2 regions of the Mycolicibacterium aubagnense genome follow, and region 1 is predicted to be linked to the other one. Evidence: predicted binding sites of a transcription regulator. Region 1 holds the regulator's gene; the other holds the start of a gene.

Region 1 (5,787 bases):
TCGAAGTCCTCAGCGGACGAAAATGAGCGGTACACCGACGCGAACCGCAGGTAGGCGACCTCATCAAGGTCACGTAGAGGACCGAGAATCGCCAACCCGACCTCGTGGCTCGGCACTTCGGGAGATCCGGTGGCCCGCACCGCATCTTCGACCTTTTGTGCCAATAGGTTCAGGGCGTCGTCGTCGACCTGCCGCCCCTGGCACGCGCGCCGAACGCCTTTGATCACCTTGTCCCGGCTGAACGGTTCCGTGACACCGCTGCGTTTGACCACTGCGACCACCGCGGTCTCCACCGTGGTGAACCGGCGGCCACACTCGGGGCATGACCGGCGCCGACGAATGGCCTGCCCTTCATCAGCTTCTCGCGAATCGACCACGCGCGAGTTCGGATGCCGGCAGAACGGACAGTGCATCACCGCTCCTTCGCCGCACCGACAATCGACCGTTTCGAACGGTCTCGAGCCTACCCGTGCCGCTCGGACCCGGCCGGGCGCCGTGCCGATCACGGTGCGCACGGGCTGCCCTCAGCCGACCGGAGCAATCAGCGTCTGCCCGGCGTTCAGGGCCACCGACGGCAGCTTGTTCAGCTCCTTGATGCGGTCGACGACGGCACTGACAGGGGCGTCGGGCGCCACCCGCCGGGCGACCTGCTGAATCGACTCCCCGGTCTGCACCCGGACCACCGCGAGCTGCGCGGGCACCGACGCGGCCGATGCGGTCGGCTGGACAGCCTCCCCGAACTGTGCCACCAGGCCCAGCCACACCGTGATCCCCGCAGCGACCAGGGCCAGCATCACCGTGGTCAACGGCGTGACCGGGTTGCGCCGGTGTGAGGCACGGGAGGTCAAGACACCGGTGCCCCGGTGCCGGAATGCCGCGCCCGAGGGACGGGAACCGGCCGGCCGCAGCCGAGCCTGGCGGTGACGATTCACGTCGGCGCGCCGGGGCACGGTGCGGACGACGACATCGGTCGGGTACTCGCGGGTGATGACGGTCATGTCGATTCCTCTCCTGAGTTCGTACATAGGTTCGATCGCTCTTATGTTCGACTATATCGCCCAAACGTTCGAACGGTAGAACATGTGATCGAACTGTTGCGAACGATACGACGGCCCACCGACAAGTTCGGTTCCGCTGATTCGCCCCGGCTTTCGCGACGTCACAGTGGAGCCCGGCCGCGACACGCCGATGCAGCCGATCTCGAACACATGTTTGATGATTCGTGTGCACTGGGCTAGATTCGTCCATATGAGCGACAGCACCGACACCCCGGACGGCACCGATCGCAGCCCCGACGCCCAGTCGGGCGGCCGGTCCAGCAGTCTCACCGAACGTCAGCGGACCATCCTCGACGTCATCCGCGCCTCGGTGACCACGCGCGGCTACCCGCCCAGCATCCGCGAGATCGGCGATGCGGTGGGCCTGACCTCCACGTCATCTGTAGCCCACCAGCTGCGCACGCTGGAGAAGAAGGGCTATCTGCGCCGCGATCCGAACCGCCCGCGGGCCGTGGATGTCCGGGGCTCTGACGAGACGAACGGCGCCACCATCACCACCGATGTCGCCGGTTCGGACGCCCTGCCCGAACCGACTTTCGTGCCGGTGCTCGGCCGGATCGCCGCCGGCGGCCCGATCCTCGCCGAGGAAGCCGTCGAAGATGTATTCCCGCTCCCCCGCGAACTCGTGGGCGAGGGCTCATTGTTCCTGCTGAAGGTGGTCGGCGAGTCCATGATCGACGCCGCGATCTGCGACGGGGACTGGGTCGTCGTGCGGCAGCAGAACGTGGCCGACAACGGCGACATCGTCGCGGCGATGATCGACGGCGAAGCCACGGTCAAGACCTTCAAGCGCGCCAAGGGCCAGGTGTGGCTCATGCCGCACAACCCGGCCTTCGATCCGATCCCGGGCAATGACGCGGTCATCCTCGGCAAGGTCGTGACCGTCATCCGCAAGATCTGACGCCTCCCAGACCAAGAGTTGAGCCCCGCTGCAGTCGCTCGCAGCGGGGCTCAGGCGTTGGCGCGGTCAGCCTCGGATGAATCCGTTGGTGACCGCGAATTCCTCACTGGCGAACCAGATTTCAACGTCGGCGTCGTCGTATCCGGGCGCATCCGGCACCCAGTACAGACCCGACTTCGTGTTGGCCTTGATGACGTAGCCTTCAGGCGGTTCCGCGCCGGTCGCGACACGGAACGACATCTGCGCGGTCTCGGGCTCCTCCGCACCCAGGGCGTGGTGCCTACCACTGGCCGGACCGGCCGTCACGGCGTCCTCCGCCGACGTGGCGTCCGCGCGCGACTCGGCCGGCGGTTCGCCCGCCGGCTCGCCCGCAGGGACCTCGGCCCGCTCAGCATCGACGACCTGCTCCTCGGACCCGGGCGCGTGCTCGTCAGCGTGCTCGTCAACGTCCGAGTCCGAGGCAGCGGTCTCAGCGGCGGCCGGTGCGGCCCACACGCGGTCGCCGGGTTCTCGATGCCGCAGGCCCGCGAACCCCGCGAGCCCGGCCGCGGTCATGCCCGCCGCCGCGCCACCGCGGCGCAGAGCCTCGGGAAGCTGCACCGATGCCGTCGGCTCGTCTGCGGGTTCATCAGCGACCGGCTCGGGCTCAGTGGGCTCGCCGGCGTCGACAGGCTGGGCCTCATCCTCGGGCTGCGCCTCTGACTCTCCCGCGGGCGCCTCGCCCGCAGGTTGCTCCGCCGTGAAATCGGGGTACACCGTCGGCGCGGTGTCGATGACGTCCGGGTTGCTCTGGAATTCGGGCCCGCCGTGCGGTGCGTCGAAATGCTCGCTCTCGGGAGCGGACTCGGCGGCGTACTCGGTGTCGCCGTGGTCGTCCACGTATTGCGGGTCGCCGTACTCCCCGTCACCGAACTCGTGGTCGTCGTAGTCGTACGCATCGTGCTCGTCGAGAACATCCTGGTCGGCATGCCGCCGTCGCCGCAGCAGCGCCGCGATCGCGATGCCCACCACCACCAGCAACAGCGGGATGATCGCCAGCAGCCACCACCAGTGGAACTGGTACCACTTGCCGGACTCCTCGGGCTGCGCGCTCACGCCGCCCGGGAGATCGACGCTGGGGACCTGCACACCGCTCAACTGCGACGCCAGGTCCGCCGGCTCGGTACTGAATTCGTGGCTCGACTTGTTCCACGAGATCGACCCACCCGTGAACTTCTGGCTGACGACGTCGCCATTGACCGTCTGGTCCGCGGTCGGCGCGCCCAGCTTGCCGGCGGCGCCGCCGAGCTTGGCCCATGCGACGTTCATCGCGCCACGGACGACGAACGCGCCGTGGTCGGGGGTCCAGAAGATGGTCGGGTTGTCCGCCGCGGCGAAGGTGGCAACCCGGCTGGTCGGCGAGATGCCGCCATCGGTCTCGTTGCTCGCCGGGAATCCGAGATCACCCTGCGGCCCGCCGGCCGCGCGGTACTTGGCCAGCACGTCGCCCGTGACCGCGTGGGCACCGGTGGCGGCCGAATAGAAGATGGAGCCGCCGGCGAAGTTCTGCGCCACGCCGTCGCCGACCTTGTACTGCGCACCCTGCTCGTCGCCGAGGGGCCCCTGCGGCCCACCGGCGGCCCGCCGCGCCGCGGCGATGGCCGTCGTCGCGTCGCCCGGCACGTCGAGCCCGGACAGCTGGCCTGCCAGATCAGCGGGTGTGGTGGTGAATGCCTTGGTCTTGGAGTTCCAGCTCACCTCACCGCCGGTGAAGGGCTGCGAGACGACGTCGCCCTTCCAGGACTCGTCGGCGGTGGGTACGCCGAGAGTGCCCGCCGACCCGCCGAGCTTGTCCCAGGCCACGTTGATGGCGCCTCGCACCACCCATGCACCGTTTTCCGGCGTCCAGAAGATGACGGGCTTGTCGGCCGCACTGAACGTGCTGTTCCGGCTGTCGGAGGCCTTCCCGGCACCCTCGTCGATGGTCGGGAACCCGAGGTCGCTGTCAGCGGCACCGCCCAGCGCTTGATACTTGTCGAGAACTGCGCCGTAAATCAGGTGCGCACCGGTGTTCTCGGTGAAATAAATCTTTCCACCCGCAAAGTTCTGCGCATAGCCGGCGCCGACCTGATAGACGTCACCGTCTTTCGCACCCAACTCACCCGTGTCACCGCCTGCGACGTCCCAGGTATGCGAGATCGCCACGTCGGCGGCGTCACTTTCCGGTGTCGCGATCGCCGTCGGAGCCATGAGCAATGCCACCGCGACCGATAGGGCACCGACACCAGCCCATCCGCCACGGGTTCGCAGCCCGGTCATCGAATTCCTCCCGCGGTTGGCAAAACTCCGGATACAAATTCCGTCAGACAAACTCTCTTGATTGAGAGATTCTGTCAACTTTGCTTCAGTTCATGCCCATCGTGCGGGATATCCGGCAGTAACGCTCCAGTGTGTCGCGGTTGGATATGCGAATAAATTCGCGTGGGCAATTAGTTAAACGCCCAATCCGCGGCCGATGATCTCCTTCATGATCTCGGTGGTGCCGCCGTAGATCGTCTGGATCCGCGAGTCCAGGAATGCCCGCGCAATGGGATATTCGCGCATATAGCCGTAGCCGCCGTGCAACTGCAGACACCGGTCGACCAGACGGACCTGCACCTCTGTCGAATACCATTTGGCCATCGCCGCCTGGTCGATTGTCAGCTTCCGATCGAGATGCAGACGAATGAACTCGTCGACCATGATTCGCACCGCGGTGGCCTCTGTCGCCAGTTCGGCCAACACGAATCGGCTGTTCTGGAAGCTGCCGATGGGCTTGCCGAACGCTTTACGCTCCTTGGCGTATTGCAATGTCGATTCCAGAACGGCCTCCATGGCCGCGGCGGCCATCACGGCGATGGAAATGCGCTCCTGAGGCAGATTCTGCATCAGATAGATGAATCCCATGCCCTCGACCCCGAGCAGGTTCTCGGCCGGAACTCTGACGTCTGTGAACGACAATTCCGCGGTGTCCTGCGCATCGAGGCCGATCTTGTCGAGATGACGGCCGCGTTCGAAACCCTCCATACCGCGCTCGACCACCAGCAGGCTGAAGCCCTGCGCGCCCTTGTCGGGGTCCGTGCATGCCACCACGATCACCAGGTCTGCGTGAATGCCATTGGTGATGAACGTCTTCGAGCCGTTGAGGACGTAGTGATCGCCGTCTTTGACCGCGCGGGTCTTGATGCCCTGCAGGTCACTACCGGTGCCCGGTTCGGTCATGGCGATGGCACAGATCAGTTCGCCGCTGCAGAACCCGGGTAGCCAGCGTCGCTTCTGCTCCTCGTTGGTGAGCTCGAGCAGATACGGCGCGATGACGTCGTTCTGCAGCGTGAAGCCCAGACCGCTGTGCCGTCCGGCCGCGGTCTCCTCGCTGACGATGACGTTGTAGCGGAAGTCCGGGTTACCGCCGCCGCCGTACTCCTCCGGCACCGCCATACCCAGAAAGCCTTGCTTACCGGCCTCGCGCCAGACCTCGCGGTCGACGATCTTGGCCTTCTCCCATTCCTCGCGGTAGGGCTCGGCATGCCGGTGCAGGAACGCCCGGTAGGACTCCCGGAACAGCTCGTGCTCGGGTTCGAACAACGTGCGGTCGTACTTGATGACACCCATGCGAGACCTCCGGTACTGGATAAGTTTGCAACAACTTATCCCAACCGGACGGTTGGTTGTGAGCGGGCCCACATCCGGCACGTCGCCGGGCGGCGGCTACCGGGACTGGGTGCGTCCCGACTGCGAACGACCTGACTGCGAACGACCCGACTGCGAACGACCCGACTGCGACTGTGCGCGCCCGGGGGCCTGCAGACC
Region 2 (5,787 bases), 370 kb from region 1:
TCTGGTTGGTCTCGGCGTCCACCACGACCTTCATGAAGCCCTGGGTCTCCCCTTTTTCGACCGCCCGGCCGACGCGCGTCATCGGACGCTTACCCACCAACGCTTTTCGTCCTGACGCCCGGACCTGAGCCTCGGTCATCCCGGCCCGGCCCAGCGGCGGATCGATGTACAGCGCGTAGGTCGGAATGCGGTCGCTGACCCGGCGCGGTTCATTGTCGAGCAGATTCGCCGCGACGATCTCGAAGTCGTTGTACGACGTGTGGGTGAACGCGCCCTTGCCGTTGCAGTCCCCCATGGCCCAGATGTGGTCGACGGTGGTCCGAAGCTGATCGTCGACGGTGACGTATCCCCTGGAGTCCGTTGCCACCCCGATCTTTTCGAGGCCGAGGTCGTCGGTGTTGGGCACGCGCCCGACGGCGACCAGTAGGTGCGATCCGGACACAACGGCGCTACCGGTGCTGACTGCCACGCCGTCGCCGTCGCGCGATACCCGGATGTCGTTGGCGTCCAGGTGGATTGTGATGCCCTCACGTTCGAGGATGTCTTTGATCGCGGCGCAGACGTCGTCGTCCTCGCGCGAGGCCAGCCGCGGTCCGCGTTCGACCACCGTGACCTCGGCGCCGAACCGGCGGAACATCTGCGCGAACTCGAGACCGATGTAACTTCCGCCGATGATCACCAGATGGTCTGGCACCGTGTCGAGTTCGAGGATGCCGACATTGGTCAGGTACTCGACGTCGGCGAGTCCGGGGATGTCGGGGGCGGTCGCACGCCCGCCGGTGTTGAGGAATATCCGTTCGGCGGTGAGCTTCTGGTCGCCGACCTGGAGTGTGTGCGGGTCGAGAAAACGTGCGTGTCCGCGGACCAGCGTGCAGCCGTCCATGCCTTCGAGCCAGCTTTCGACGCCCTCGCGGTCCGCGGTGACGATCCCATCCTTGCGGCCCATGACTTTTGCGATGTCGACGGTCACGTCGCCAGTGCTGATGCCGTATTCGGCACCACGACGGGCCAGGTGTGCGGCATATGCACTCGCGACCAGCGTCTTGGTCGGGATACAGCCGTAGTTCACGCAGGTGCCGCCGACGAGCTTTCGCTCGACAACGGCGACGGTGTGGCCGGCGTCGACCAGCCTGCCGGCCAGCGGCGGCCCGGCCTGCCCTGCGCCGACAATGATGGCGTCGAATGCCTTGATCTCAGCCGACATACGGACCGATCGCACTCAGGGTGAAGGCTGCTACCGCGAAGCCGCCGGCGACCGCGATGACGTCCTCCGCAATCGCCACCGGCAGGTCGTGTCCACCATTGCGCGCCACCAGGATTCGGCGAGCGTGGAAACCGGCCATAGTCCCGATAACCGCGCCGATCATTCCGGCACCCGTGCCGATGAAAGTGTGGTGCCAGCCGGCGCCGATGACCGCACCCGCGAACGCGCCGGTGAATAGCCGAGCCCCGAACTGGGCCGGCACGGTCCGGGGCGGTGTCGAAGGCAACTGGTCGGTGATCAACTCGACCACCAGCAGAATGGTCAGCACCGTGACGGTGATCCAGTGGCCGACCCAGCCAGCCCAGGTGCCCGCGAGCGGCAACCAGCCGAGCTTGGCGCCCCACGCCACCACCGCGGGTGGAGTGAGCGCCCGTAGCCCGGCAACCACACCGATGAGTAAGGCGAACAGCAGTATCAGCGCTTGCGTCACGTGACCCTCCAGTCGGAAGTGCAGGTTGGCGAACCTACGGGGACGCTAACACCGGTACGGGTCAGAAGCGACAGAACCGAATGTCGGACGCCAGGATTGCCTTGGCCCCGATGACGGTCAGCTCGTCCATGATGGCGTTGACCTGGCGGCGTGGGACCAGAGCGCGAACAGCGACCCAGTCGGCGTCCGCCAGCGGTGCGATGGTCGGCGATTCGAGGCCCGGCGTGATGGCCGTCGCCTGCTCCAAAACGGTGCGGGGGCAGTCGTAATCGAGCATCAGGTACTGCTGCCCGAACACGACACCCTGGATGCGGGCGGCAAGCTGGTCGCGGGCGGCGTCGGGCGCGACATCAGCGCGCTCGATCAACACGGCCTCCGAATCACACAGCGATTCGCCGAAGGCCACCAGGTTGTGCAGCGCCAACGTCCGGCCGGAACCGACGACGTCGGCGATGGCATCGGCCACCCCGAGCTGGATCGAGATCTCCACCGCGCCGTCGAGGCGGATCACGGTCGCCTCAATTCCCTTGTCGGCCAGGTCTTTCCGCACCAAGTTCGGGTAGGCGCTGGCGACGCGCTTACCCGCCAGGTCGGCAACCGTCCAGTCCCGGCCGGCGGGCGCGGCGTAACGGAACGTCGACGACCCGAAGCCCAGGGCCAGCCGCTCACTGACCGGAGCCATCGATTCAGCGGCCAGGTCGCGGCCGGTGATGCCGAAGTCCAACTGCCCGGACCCCACGTAGATGGCAATGTCCTTGGGCCGCAGGAAGAAGAACTCGACCTTGTTCACCGGATCGACAACCGTCAGATCCTTGGGATCGGTGCGTCGGCGGTATCCGGCCTCGGACAGGATGTGGGCGGCCGACTCACTGAGCGCGCCCTTGTTCGGGACGGCGACGCGGAGCAGGCCGTTGGACGATGCGCCGGTCACAGCTTGCCGTACACGTCGTCGAGGGTGAGGCCACGCTTGATCATCAACACCTGCGTCCAGTACAGGAGCTGGCTGATCTCGCCCGCCAGCTCGTCGTCGCTCTCGTGTTCAGCGGCGATCCATACCTCGCCGGCCTCTTCGATGATCTTCTTGCCCAGATGATGCACCCCGGCGTCCAACGCCGCGACGGTGCCGCTGCCGGCCGGCCGGGTCTGCGCTCGCTCACTGAGCTCGGCGAATAGCGCATCGAAGGTCTTCACGGGCTGCAATTGTTTCACGCTGCCGACCTCGGCTGCGAATGAGTGCCGGTCGAGCCCTCGGCGGCCGTTCTTGACCCCGCCCTCCAAGCCTCTGAAAAACTTTGGTCACTTTGTTTACGCTGGTCACAGTAGGTGACTAGCGCCCCATCTGGCACGCCCACTTGTCGGTGCATCGAACTAGTGTTCGAAGTATGGGATTGACCGATCCGGACCTCGTCGAAGAGGTCTACACCGACCTCGACGCCGCGGTGGCCCGGGTCGCTGCCCTCGATTACACCGAACTCGGGGTGCCGGAACTGCTGGAATTACAGTCCCACCGCGAACGATTGCGGTGTGCCGCCGAAGCGGTCGATCACCGCATCCTGGCCGCCCTGACCACCCAAACCACCCCGAAAGAGATCGGGGCGAAGAACTGGGCCGACGTGCTGCGGATTCGCTTGCGCATCTCCGCCACGGAAGCCCGGCGCCGGGTCCGCGACATGGAGAACCTGGGCCCACGGTCAGGGCTCACCGGGGAAGCGTTGCCACCACGATGGGAGTCCGCCGCAGCCGCGCAGGCCGCCGGAGCGATCAACACCGAGCACATCGCGGTGATCGGCAACTTCATCGCGAATCTGCCCACCCGGGTCGACCTCACCACCCAAACCCAGTGCGAACAGACACTGACCGCCGGAGCCCGACACCAAACCCCCGAAGAACTCCGGGCCGCAGCCCACCAATTGCGCTACCTGCTCGACCAAGACGGGCCACTACCCGATGACGCCGAACGCGCCCGCAAACGCAGCGTCCGCATCGGCAAACAGCAACCCGACGGCATGTCCAAAGTCGACGGCTGGCTCGACCCCCAAGCCCGCGCCACCCTCGAAGCCGTCCACGCCAAACTCGGCGCCCCCGGCATGTGCAACCCCGCCGACCCCACCCCGTGCCAGTCCGGCACACCCAGCCAAGCCCAGATCGACAATGACACCCGCAGCACCGAACAACGCAACCACGACGCCCTCGCCGCCACGGGCCGTATCACCCTCGGCACCGACCTCGGCAACCACAACGGCCTACCCGTCACCATCGTGGTCACCACCACCCTGACCGAACTCCAACAGGGAACGGGGACCGCCCTCACCCACACCGGCACCAAACTCCCCATCCCGGACCTGATCCGGATGGCCAGCCACGGCGCCCACCACTACCTCGCGGTCTTCGACCAACACACCAACATCCCGCTCTATTTGGGCCGGGCCCGGCGCACCGCCTCCGCGGGGCAACGCATCATGCTGTTCGCGCGTGATCGGGGCTGCACCCGCCCGGGCTGCACCGCCCCCGCCTCCCGCTGCCAAGCCCACCACGTCGACACCGACTGGTCCGACGGTGGCCCCACCGACATCACCAACCTCGCCCTCGCGTGCGGCTGCGACAACCGCGCCGCCCACACCGGCGGCTGGACCACCACCATGAACAACGGCCGCGCCCACTGGACCCCACCACCACTACTCGACACCGGCCAACCCCGCACCAACCACTACCACCACCCCACCCTGTACCCGGCAGAGGAAGAAGGCGGCGACGACGATAGCGAAACCGACAGTCCCACAACCTAACCGGTACAACTGCCTGACGGGTTGCGCCGTGGGATCAACGCGCGCCCTATGACGAGCGGCGGCCAGAGACCGCATCAGCCGCCTGGTGGAGATTCCACCAAAGTGGCGGCCGGATTCTGTCCCTACGTCGCCATCAGCTCGGCGTGCATATCCTCCAGCGCAACGCCCTTGGTCTCCCGCACCCACTTGGCGACGAACACCAGCGACAGGAAGGCACACAGCGCGTAGAAGCCGTACGCGACGCCCAGCATGCTGCGCAGTTCGGGGAAGCTGACGGTGATCAGCCAGTTGGCGACCCATTGACCGGCCGCGGCCAGACCCAGCGCCGCGGCACGGATGCGGTTGGGGAACATCTCCCCCAGCAGCACCCACACGACCGGCCCCCAGGACATGCCGAAGGCCACCACGAACAAGTTGGCGGCGATCAGCGCGATGGGCCCCTCGGCACCGCTCAATTGCGGTACCCCATTCACCTGCGGGGCGGTGCCGAAGATGACCGCCATGGTGGCCAGCGTCAGCGTCATCCCGGCCGAGCCGATGAGCAGCAGCGGCTTGCGGCCGATCTTGTCGATCAGCAGGATCGCCACCACGGTCGTCAGGATGTTCACCACCGAGGTGATGACGGTGATGAGGAAAGATGAGCTTTCGTCGAAACCAACGGCCTCCCACAGCACATTCGAGTAGTAGAAGATCACATTGATGCCGACGAACTGTTGGAACACCGACAGCGCCAGACCGACCCAGACGATGCCGTAGAGGCTGAAGGGTCCGCCGCCTGGCTTACACATATCGCGCCAGGAGGGCTTCTGTTCGCTCTCGAGCGTCTGCTGGATGCGACCGATCGTGATCTCCAGATTCTTCTCCCCGAGCAATGTGGTGAGCACCTTGCGGGCTTCCGGAATCCGGTGCGTGGCAACGAGATAACGCGGCGACTCAGGAATGGTGAAGGCAAGCAGGCCATACACCACGGCAGGGACGACCATCAGGATGAACATCCAGCGCCACGCCTCCAGGCCCAGCCACAGCACGTTGCCCGCGCCACCGGCCAGGTGTGCCAGCATCGCGTCGACACCCAACGACAAGAAGATGCCGCTGACGATCGCCAACTGCTGCAGGGACCCGAGCCGACCCCGGATGCTCGCCGGTGAGGTCTCCGCGATGTAGGCGGGAGCGATCACCGACGCGATACCCACGCCGAGGCCACCGATGATCCGGAACGCCACGAGCACCCAGATGTTCCATGCCACGCCCGCCCCGAGTGCGCTGATCAGGAACAGCAGTGCGGCCAGTTTCATCACTGCCAAGCG

What was found. The regulator LexA, encoded in region 1, represses DNA repair genes until DNA is damaged. The targets are predictions, from matches to a motif close to CGAACANNTGTTCG.
Region 2: G6N59_RS26175 (HNH endonuclease signature motif containing protein) is a predicted target of LexA. The motif match lies at 3,059-3,072, and genes of this name have one in related genera.

The regions. Positions count from the first base shown of each region.
Region 1 is NZ_AP022577.1:5,841,358-5,847,144, reverse strand. It holds gene nrdR (transcriptional regulator NrdR) at 1-413, opposite strand, end outside; gene G6N59_RS27955 (LysM peptidoglycan-binding domain-containing protein) at 525-998, opposite strand; gene lexA (transcriptional repressor LexA) at 1,249-1,959, shown strand; gene G6N59_RS27945 (sunset domain-containing protein) at 2,026-4,257, opposite strand; gene G6N59_RS27940 (acyl-CoA dehydrogenase family protein) at 4,432-5,589, opposite strand; gene G6N59_RS27935 (DEAD/DEAH box helicase) at 5,686-5,787, opposite strand, start outside.
Region 2 is NZ_AP022577.1:5,475,640-5,481,426, reverse strand. It holds gene G6N59_RS26195 (FAD-containing oxidoreductase) at 1-1,204, opposite strand, end outside; gene G6N59_RS26190 (DUF4126 family protein) at 1,194-1,694, opposite strand; gene hisG (ATP phosphoribosyltransferase) at 1,756-2,601, opposite strand; gene G6N59_RS26180 (phosphoribosyl-ATP diphosphatase) at 2,622-2,903, opposite strand; gene G6N59_RS26175 (HNH endonuclease signature motif containing protein) at 3,077-4,480, shown strand; gene G6N59_RS26170 (sugar porter family MFS transporter) at 4,603-5,787, opposite strand, start outside.